DNA from 3 places in the Nocardioides aurantiacus genome. Region 3 is predicted to be linked to each of the others. Evidence: riboswitches for the same ligand, from Rfam matches in the RefSeq annotation. Region 3 holds a riboswitch; each other region holds the start of a gene.
What was found. Region 3 has a riboswitch for cyclic di-AMP ahead of EDD33_RS04880 (transglycosylase family protein). Riboswitches for the same ligand answer to the same signal wherever they lie in the genome.
Positions count from the first base shown of each region.

Region 1 (3,261 bases), 320 kb from region 3:
GCTCGCCCTCGGCCAGCGTCGCCATCCGCTGGGTCAGGGTCTCGACCACCCGGTCGGCGTCCTGCCGCAGCGCGTCGCGCAGCCGGGCCACCTCGTGGGCGTAGGTGTCCACGTCGACGCTGCCGTCGCAGGGGGACAGGCAGCGCTGCATCTCGGCCAGCACGCACGGGGTGCGCGTCGGCGTCAGGGGCAGCCGGTCGGTGCACTGCCGCACCGGGAAGCTCTCGTGGAGCGCGGCCAGGCAGCGCTCGGCGGTCCGGCGCGAGGAGAAGGGGCCGAGGTAGTCGGCGCCGTCGTCGGCGACCTTGCGGACCAGGGACAGCCGGGGCCACGGCTCCACGGTGAGCTTGAGCCAGGTGACCTTGTCGGGGCGACGGCTGCGACGGTTGTAGCGCGGCCGGTGGGCGGCGATCAGGCGGAGCTCGCGGACCCCCGCCTCGAGCGGCGTGGCGCACTCGACGTGGTCGACCGAGCCGGCCAGGTTGACCATCTCGCCCATCCGCGCCCGGGACTCCGAGGCGGTGAAGTAGGACCGCACCCGGGTGCGGAGGTCGCGGGAGGTGCCGACGTAGAGGACCTCGTCGCGGTCGTCGCGGAACAGGTAGACACCGGGGGCGTGCGGCAGGTGCTCGGCCAGGTGACGCTTGCGGCGCACCGTGGGGCTGACGCGGGAGCTGAACGTGCTCAGCTCCTCCAGCGTGTGCACGCCCAGCCCCCCGAGGCGCTCCATCAGGCCGTGCAGGACGTCGACGGTGGCCCGGGCGTCGGACAGGGCCCGGTGGTCGGGCGTGGTGGCGGACCCGAAGGCCACCGCGAGCGAGCTGAGCTTGCAGTTGGGGGCGTCGTCACGGGTGATCACCCGGCGTGCGAGGCGCGCGGTGTCCAGCACCTCGAAGCGTGGCCACGGACGCCCCTGCTGGGCCGCGAAGTGCTGGAGGAAGCCCACGTCGAAGGGCGCGTTGTGCGCGACGAGGACGCAGCCGTGCGCGAACTCCAGGAACGACGGCAGCGCCGACTCGATGGACGGCGCGGTGGCCACCATCGAGTTGGTGATGCCGGTGAGGACCGCGATGAACGGAGGGATGGCGGCGTGCGGGTTGACCAGGGTCTGGAACTCGCCGAGCACCTCGCCCCCGCGGACCTTGACCGCGCCGATCTCGGTGATCATCGACCCCTGCTTGGCGGACCCGCCGGTGGTCTCGAGGTCGACGACGCAGAAGGTGGTCTCGCGCAGGGGACGACCGAGCTCGTCGAAGCTCATCTGGCTGTCCCACCTGCTCATGGGAGGGACGCTAGGCGGGGGCACCGACAAGGCCGTGGAGGGCCGGCCCGGCGTGGCGTCGCGACGGACGGTCGGAGCGTGCCGACGGGACGGGCGGAGGTGTGCCGGCCCGGGTTGTCGGTGGCGGGTGCTGGAGTGCTCGTGACCGGCCTTCCCCCGCTCTGCAAGGAGACCCCGATGAGCGTCCACATCGACTGCGACACCTGCCTGGTGCGTGGCCTGGCCTGCCACGACTGCGTGGTGACGGTGCTCCTGGGCCCGCCTCCCGAGCTCGGCTTCGACGCCGAGGAGGCCCACGCGCTCGAGGTCCTGGCGGGATCCGGGCTCGTGCCGCCGCTGCGGATGGTGACGCCCGTGAGCGGCCCCGAGATCGAGTCCGCGTGAACAACGCCACACCGTCCGTCCACGGTCTCGACTTGGAGTGCCAGCGGGCCTGACCTAGTGTCGAGCGCTGTTGGCCGTCGTCAGCGGGCACCGACCGGGTGCCCACGCCGGCCGCGCCGAGTCCGGACTCGTCTCCTGGGGGGAGAGGGGTGGCCGGAGCCGGGGACCCATGTTCCTGGGGTGAATCCAGGCGCCGACAGCACCGATCGTGCCGTCACGCACCTGGTAGGGCGTTCTTTGGGCCCGAACCCGTCAGCTCACCTGGTAGGCGTTGAGACAAAGAGGAGACCGGCCGCTCGTGAACGACGGTTGGAAGTACCCCCATGCCCGCGCAACAGTAGGAGCGGCCCTCGCCCTGGGCCTCACCGGCCTCGGCGTCGTCCAGGCCGCTCCCGCCACCGCGGCCCCCGACGACAGGCTCAAGTCCCGCATCGACGCCGCGCAGGCCGCGGTCGACGACGTGGCCCCGGCGGCAGCCGCCGCCGATCGACGTCACGACCGGGCACAGACCCGGGTGACGACCAGCACCAAGCGCGTCAAGACCCTCACCAAGCGCATCGTGCGCGCGAAGACCCTCGCGGAGACCGTGCGCGAGCAGGTGGCGACCGACGTGCTCGCCGAGCACCAGGTCTCCGGCGGCAGCACCGCCCCGAGCGCGACCTCGCTCCCGGCCGACTCCGAGGTGCTGCTCAGCAACGTGAGCGTCGTGTCCGAGGACACCGACGGTCGCATCGAGCAGGTGGCGCGGTCCCAGGCCACCGCCCAGCAGCTCACCCAGCGTCGCGCGCAGGTCCGCCAGGCCCTCGTGGACCAGCGGGCCACCGCCAAGAAGCTCGCCGCCCGGGAGGCCACGGCCGCCGGTGCGGTCGACCGGGCCCAGGGCAAGGTCGACGCCCTCGAGGCCGAGCTCGCCGAGCGCCGGGAGGAGCGCGAGGCCGAGCAGGCAGCGGCTGCTCCGGCGGCTCCGGCGGCGCCCGACGGGTCCGCGAGCTCCGCGGTCTCCTACGCCATGGCGCAGGTCGGCAAGGCCTACGTCTGGGGTGCCTCCGGTCCCAGCTCCTTCGACTGCTCGGGGCTCACCATGGCCGCGTGGGCGACGCAGGGCGTCTCGCTGCCGCACAACTCGGGAGCCCAGTACGCTGCGGGCACGCCCGTCTCCGAGAGTGAGCTGCAGCCCGGTGACCTCGTCTTCTACTACAGCCCGATCAGCCACGTCGGCCTCTACGTCGGCAACGGCCAGGTCGTCAACGCGCTGAACCCCGGTTCCGGTGTCCAGGTCTCGGGTCTGCACGACATGCCCTACTCCGGCGCGGTCCGCCCTGGCTGACCGACGCCACGCCGACGCCGCCCGTCCCCCTCGTGGGGCGGGCGGCGTCGTGCGCTCCGGCGGCGTGCGGAACCCACCGCGCCGGTGGCGCACCCTGGTCGCCGCGGTGCTGGTCGCCGTCCTCGGAGCCCTCTCGCTGAGCGCCTGCGAGCAGGAGGTGGACCTGGAGCCGCCTCGCGCCCAGCAGGGTGCCTCGCTGAGCGCCGACCAGGCGCAGCGCGCCCTGGACGGACTCGTCGCCGCCCTCGACGGCGACCGACGGGGTGCC
Region 1 is NZ_RKHO01000001.1:1,337,236-1,340,496, forward strand. It holds gene EDD33_RS06380 (DEDD exonuclease domain-containing protein) at 1-1,282, opposite strand, end outside; gene EDD33_RS06385 (hypothetical protein) at 1,460-1,666, shown strand; cyclic di-AMP (ydaO/yuaA leader) riboswitch at 1,771-1,952, shown strand; gene EDD33_RS06390 (C40 family peptidase) at 1,965-2,993, shown strand; gene EDD33_RS06395 (hypothetical protein) at 3,058-3,261, shown strand, end outside.
Region 1: another riboswitch for cyclic di-AMP. It lies ahead of EDD33_RS06390 (C40 family peptidase); the one in region 3 lies ahead of EDD33_RS04880 (transglycosylase family protein).

Region 2 (3,261 bases), 2.8 Mb from region 3:
GGGTGCCGTCGGCGAACTCGCGCTTGCCGGTGTTGCTCGGGTGGGCGCCGGCGTCGAAGCGGGCGAAGTCGGCGTTGAGCGCGCGCTCGGCGGGTCGGTTGCCGGTCGGGTTGGTGACCACGAGCGGGGCGTCGAGGGCGACGGTGCAGGGTCCGTCGACGTACGGCGCCAGCAGCGCGAGGATCTCCTCGTCCGTGCGCACGGCCGCCAGCTGCACCAGCCGACCCTCGTCGTCGAGCACGGCGACACCGGTCGGCTGCCGACGTCCCCAGGCCAGGTCGACACCGATGTGGAACATGGACCCAGCCTCGCACCTGTCACGCTGGGGCGGTGACCACCCCGACGACCACCCTGCGCGACCTCGCCGACGAGCGGTTCGTCTCGCTGACCACCTTCCGCCGCAACGGCGAGGGCGTGGCCACCCCGGTCTGGCTCGTCCCCGACGGCGCCGAGGGCCTCGCGGTGTGGACGCCGGCCGGCAGCGGCAAGGTGAAGCGGCTGCGCCGCGACGGCCGGGTGACGCTGCGTCCCTGCGACCGGCGCGGTCGCGTGGCCGAGGGCGCGCCCACGGTCGAGGCCCGTGCGAGCGTCAGCGACGACCCGGCGCGGGTGGCGGCGGTGGAGCACCGGCTGCGCGAGCGCTACCGCTGGGAGTTCCGGGTCTTCGGGATCGTGGAGCGGATCGCGCGCCGGGGCCGCGAGCCCCAGCGGGTCGCGCTGGCGCTCAGTCCCGCCTGAGCCTCACGCCGTGCCGTGCTGCCCCGACGGGTGCAGCCGCATCGCGCTCCTCGGGGGACGGGTGGGTGACGAACGCCGCGGTCCTCCCGGGCAGGGCGTCAGGGCCGGGGGAAGAGCGCGGTCAGCGCCTCGGAGGCGTCGCGCAGCGCCGGGCCCAGCCCATCGGCCACGGCGGTGTCGATGCCGGCGTACCGGAGCCCGACGACGGCGGCGGTCGCCAGCGCCGCGACCATGCCGAGCGAGGCGAGCACGGTGCCGGCGGTCCCGGGCCGGCTGGCCCGGGCCAGCCCGACCACGGAGGCGACCAGCGCGACCACGGCCAGGACCACGGCCAGACCGAGGTGGAGCGAGAAGGGGGACAGCAGCACCGCGGCGGTCCCCGCGACGAACGCGAGGACCGCCGCGGCGGAGGTGTGCGACGAGGACGCCGGCGAGGCCTCGAAGAGGCCGTCGAGCTGCGTGCGCGACTCCTGCTCCTCGTCGGCGACGTCGGTGTCGAGCGGCCGGCCGAGGTGCTGGGTGGTCATGCGCCGAAGCGTAGGCCCGTTCAGCCGCGGAGGGTGCCTCCGAACCACTGTGTCGTCCAGGTCCGCGTGACGTGGACGCGGCTGCCGCTCCGGGGGGAGTGCAGGAGCTGCGCCCGGCCGTCCTTCCAGCCCAGGAAGATCGCGGCGTGGTAGACCCGGCCGCCGTTGTGGAAGAACATCAGGTCGCCGCGGCGCATGTTGCCCTTGGCGATGCGACGGGCGTGGGCCGCCTGCTGGCCCGACGTGCGCGGCACCGAGATGCCGGCCTTGCGGTAGCTGTAGTAGATGAGCCCGGAACAGTCGAAGGCACCGGGCCCCGCGGCGCCGTAGCGGTAGGGGTCGCCCTTCTGGTTCAGGGCGATGTTGGTCGCGTTGCGGACCTTGGTGGTCGACGCGGCGGACGCGTCACCGGCGGGGCCGGCCAGCACGAGGCCGGCGGCGAGCACCATCATCACGAGCAGCTGGGCGAGGGCGCGGGGGTGGTGCGGGCGCGGCAGGGCGTGCGAGGACATGAGGACCTTTCCCACGCCTGTGAGGTGAGCTGTCGGGTTGGAGCTGGAAAGTGCTCCGCCGCCTCACGGCGACTTCACCCCGAGCACCCGACGCCTGGTTGGCGACGGCTGCGTGGAACGTGTGGTTCCCCCACTCCTGCCCATGACTGACGGAGGGTCGCCCCCGGACGGGCAGGACTCGGCGAATCCCGGGGGAGAGGTGCGATAGCCAGACGAGAGTAGTGCCGTTTGGTTTAAAGGTCCACGGTTTCCGACGTGCCGGCCGGACGACCTCCGGTGATCCGGGTCTTCACGAAGGACAGGGCGCTGGCGACGCGGCCGCCGCCGGGGCTGTCCCAGTACTGCGCGGAGTCGGTCTCGACGTGCAGCAGCCCGACCCCCGGGGAGTCCTTGCCGTCGGGGAACCACGCCGCGACCATCGGGTTCCACAGCTCCTCGACCTTGGCCCGGTCGTCGCGCACGTCGCCGTGCCCGGCCACCGAGAGCCACGTCGAGCCGTCGGCGAAGGCCAGGTTGACCCGCTTCTCGGCGCGGATGTTGTCCGCGTGGTGGCTGGTGGTGTCGATGAAGAACCAGACGTCGCCCTCGTCGGTGACCTCCTGGGGGGTCATCGGGTGCGACTGCAGCCGGCCCTCGTCGCCGACCGAGGTCAGCATGCAGAACCGGTCGCTGCGCATCATCTCCACGACCTTCTCCTGCTGCAGTGCCTGCTCGTCGTGCTCGGTGCGGTCGCTCATGGGGTCCCTCCCGGGGGTCGGTGACCGACCGGGGTCGGTCGGCTGCGGTGCGTCGTACGCGGTCCACGCTAGTCAGGGCCGCCCGAGGCGCGGACGGACCGTGGGGCGCCCGTCCGATCGGAGAGGGACTGGTGACGGGGGTCACGCCTACCCTGTGGGCGCCCCGGTCTCCACCACCTGCAGCCCACGGGCCGGACGCTGACCCGAGCACTCCCCCCGGCGCCGGGTGCGGGGGTAGCCTCGGCGCCACCTCAGATTGGACGCAGTCGTGAGCCTCCTCGCCAGCACCGCCGACCTCGGTCCCGGGGTGCCGCGCGACCCCGACGGGGACGCCGCGCTCGGTGCGGTCGTGAAGTTCCACGCGCCCGAGGTCGTCTTCGGCGTCGGTGCACTGGCCGAGGCCGGCTTCGCCGCCGCCCGGCTGGGCGCCAGGCGACCGCTGGTCGTCACCGACCCGGGCGTCATCGAGGCCGGCTGGGTCGACCTGCTGCTCGGCCACCTCCGCGACGCGCGCCTGGACCCCCAGGTCTGGCACGACCTCACGCCCAACCCCAAGGACCACGAGGTCCGGGCTGCCCACGCGTGGTACGTCGACCGCGGCTGCGACGTCATCATCGCGCTCGGCGGGGGCTCGTGCATCGACGCCGCCAAGGGCGTCGCGATCCTGTCGAGCAACGACGGCGACATCCTCGACTACGCCGGCGTCGACCAGGTGACCCGACCGATCCCGCCGATGCTGATGATCCC
Region 2 is NZ_RKHO01000001.1:3,844,183-3,847,443, reverse strand. It holds gene EDD33_RS18635 (DUF429 domain-containing protein) at 1-298, opposite strand, end outside; gene EDD33_RS18630 (PPOX class F420-dependent oxidoreductase) at 331-738, shown strand; gene EDD33_RS18625 (hypothetical protein) at 837-1,265, opposite strand; gene EDD33_RS18620 (C40 family peptidase) at 1,286-1,792, opposite strand; cyclic di-AMP (ydaO/yuaA leader) riboswitch at 1,779-1,971, opposite strand; gene EDD33_RS18615 (pyridoxamine 5'-phosphate oxidase family protein) at 2,011-2,514, opposite strand; gene EDD33_RS18610 (iron-containing alcohol dehydrogenase) at 2,783-3,261, shown strand, end outside.
Region 2: another riboswitch for cyclic di-AMP. It lies ahead of EDD33_RS18620 (C40 family peptidase); the one in region 3 lies ahead of EDD33_RS04880 (transglycosylase family protein).

Region 3 (3,261 bases):
CGGCTGGGTGGAGCGCGGCGTCGTCGAGCCGAGCGTGGCCGAGGCCGTCGACCGCGTGCTCGACAACCCCGACTGGCTCCGCCTCGAGGGACACACCGTCGCCGTCCTCGGCGCCGGCGCCGAGATGGGCCCGCTGCCCTCCCTGGTGCGGTGGGGCGCCCGGGTCGCCGCCGTCGACCTGCCCCGACCCGACATCTGGCAGCGCGTCCTGACCCTGGCCCGCAACGGGTCCGGCACCGTCGTGGTCCCGACCCTGCACGACGACGACGGTCGCGCCCTCGACGACGTGGCCGGTCTCGACCTGCTGGCGCAGGTGCCGGCGATCGAGCGGTGGCTGGCCGAGCAGCCGGGCACGCTCGTGGTCGGCAACTACGTCTACGCCGACGGCGCGACCAACACCCGGGTGAGCACCGCCGTGGACGACCTCAGCCGGCGGCTGCTGGCCGACCGCGGCGACACGGCCCTGGGCTTCCTGGCCACCCCGACCGACGTGTTCGTGGTGCCGAAGGAGGCCGTGGAACAGTCGACGGCGTCCTACGAGAGCCGGTCGGGCCGCTCCAAGACGCTGGGCCGGCCGCTGCGGACCCTGTCGGGCGGGCGGCTGCTCCGGCGGCAGTACGTCGCCGGCTCCGACCCGGGCGTCAACGACTCGCTGGTCCCGCAGCAGGGGCCCAACTACGCCCTCGCCAAGCGCGTGCAGCGCTGGCGCGCCACGGTCGCGCGCCACGACGGGGTCACGGTGTCGATGAACGTGGCGCCCCCGACCCGCACCCGCTCGGTGGTCAAGAACCGGGCCCTCGCGGCGGCGTACGCCGGGGCGCACCGCTTCGGCGTGGAGGTCTTCGAGCCGGCGACCTCCAACGTGCTGATGGCCGCGCTGCTGGTGCACGACCTGCACACGCAGGGCGGCCCGCGCCACGAGCAGCCCTGGCAGGACGAGGCGTACGCCGCGTGCCACGGCGGGTTGTGGCGCACGGCCTACGCCCCGCGCAGCGCGCTCGGGCTGGCCGCGCTGCTGGGGTACGGCGCCGCCCGCGGCTGAGGCCCGCCCGGACGGACGGGCCTCACCGGCAGGTCAGGTCAGCGGACGCCGATGGCGCGCGAGCAGTGGGGCCACGCGCCCCAGCCCTGGTTGCGCTTGATCCGCTCGGCCACGCGGATCTGCTCGACCTTGGTGGCGCGGTGGGGCAGCCGGGCGAACTTCTTGCCGCCGAAGGCACGCCAGGTGCGGGGGCTGATCTGCAGACCGCCGTAGTAGCCGTTGCCGGTGTTGACGTGCCACCGGCTGGTCGACTCGCAGTGGGCCATCCGGTTCCAGGTGCGCGCGGTCGCGGCCTCGGCGGCGGGACCGGTGAGCACCGGGAGCGCCAGGACGAAGGCAGCGAGCAGCGACAGGACGAGCTTGCGCATGAGGGTTCCTCCACGCGCCTGCGAGGTTAGCTGTCGGGTTCGGGCCGGGGAGCCCGGTCACTGTCGTGACTTCACCCCGAGGACCGCGGTGCGGTCCGGGAAACCTGGGTTCCCCGCTCCTGTCCGAAAGGTTCGTGTGACACCCCCGCGCGGACAGGACTCGGCGGTCACGGGGGGACGCCCCGCGACGCGGGACAACGCACCCTAACCCCGGGTGAACGGGGTTGTCGCTGACCCGGGCGGGTGGTTCGGCACGGCACCGACCTACTAGTCCGGTGCCGTGCCGAGCCTGCCCGGGGACGCGCGTCAGGGCGTGGGGGCCAGGTCGCGCTCGGGGGCGGCCTCGCGGCTCGTCGCGGTCGGCCGCTGCAGCCGCTCGCCCTCCACGTCGACCTCGGGGAGCACCCGCGCGATCCAGCGGGGGAGCCACCAGGCCTTGTCGCCGAGGAGGTACATCACGGCCGGGATCAGCGCCATCCGCACCACGAAGGCGTCGAAGAACACCGCGGCGGCGAGGGCGAACCCGATGGACTGGATCAGCGGGTCGTCCTGCAGCACGAAGGCGGCGAAGACCGAGATCATGATCGTGGCCGCCGCGGCGACGACACGGGCGCTGTTGCGGAACCCGTCGACGACCGCCTCCCGGGCCGACATCCCGTGCACGAACGCCTCGCGCATCCGGGTCACCAGGAACACCTGGTAGTCCATCGCCAGCCCGAACACGATGCCGATGACGATGATCGGCATGAAGCTGACCAGCGGCTGGCCCTCGACCAGACCGAGCGCGCCCTCCTGGAAGACCAGGACGGTGGCGCCGAGCGTGGCGAGCACCGAGAGCAGGAAGCCCAGGGTCGCGGTCAGCGGCACCAGGAGCGACCGGAAGACGAGCATCAGCAGCAGGAACGCCAGGCCGACCACGACGGCGAGGTAGATCGGCAGTGCCTCGGTGAGCCGCTCGGAGACGTCGGTCTGGATGGCGGTGATGCCGGTGACGCCCAGCCGGGTGCCGGTCTCGGCCTCGATGTCGGACTGGTCGCTGCGCAACCGGTCGAGCAGGTCGAGCGTGCCCTGGTCCGACGGGCCGCCCTGGGGGGTGACGAGCACCTGCGCACCGACCCCGTCGCCGCTGGTGGCGACGACCTGGGCGTTGGCGACGCCGTCCTGCCCGGCGGCCCAGGCGACGACGTCGCCGAAGGCCTGCTGCGCCGACTGCTGGCCGGGGGTGCGGCGGGCGTCGACGACCAGCAGCAGCGGTGCTTCACGACCGGGGCCGAAGGCCTCGCTGACCAGGTCGGAGGCCTTGCGCTGGGTGGTGTCGACGGCGGAGGTGGAGTCGGTCGGCAGCGAGAGCTGGAGGCTCTGCAGGGGCACGGCGAGCGCGCCGAGGCCGACCACGACCAGCAGCACCACGACGACCGGGGCACGCCCGACGAGCCGGGCCCAGCGGACGCCGTTGTTGACGGCGAGGCCGTGGGCGTCGCGCTTGTCCTCGCGGCGTCGCACCCGCCCCGCGAAGGCCTTGCCGCCCAACATGCCGAGCAGGGCCGGCAGCAGGGTGAGGGCGACCAGCACGGCGAGGAACACCGTGCCGGCGGCCGCGAGACCCATCGAGGTCAGGAACGGGATCCCCACGATGCTCAGCGCGCCGAGCGCGATCAGCACGGTCAGGCCGGCGAACACCACGGCCGAGCCCGCGGTGCCGACCGCGATGCCGACGGCGGCCCGCCGGTCGTCGGTACGCCGCAGCTCCGTGCGGTAGCGGGCCAGGATGAACAGCGTGTAGTCGATGCCGACCGCCAGGCCGATCATCGTGGCCAGGATCGGGGTGGTGGTGCCGATGGTGGTCAGTGC
Region 3 is NZ_RKHO01000001.1:1,019,784-1,023,044, forward strand. It holds gene EDD33_RS04875 (hypothetical protein) at 1-1,042, shown strand, start outside; gene EDD33_RS04880 (transglycosylase family protein) at 1,081-1,410, opposite strand; cyclic di-AMP (ydaO/yuaA leader) riboswitch at 1,412-1,552, opposite strand; gene EDD33_RS04885 (MMPL family transporter) at 1,717-3,261, opposite strand, start outside.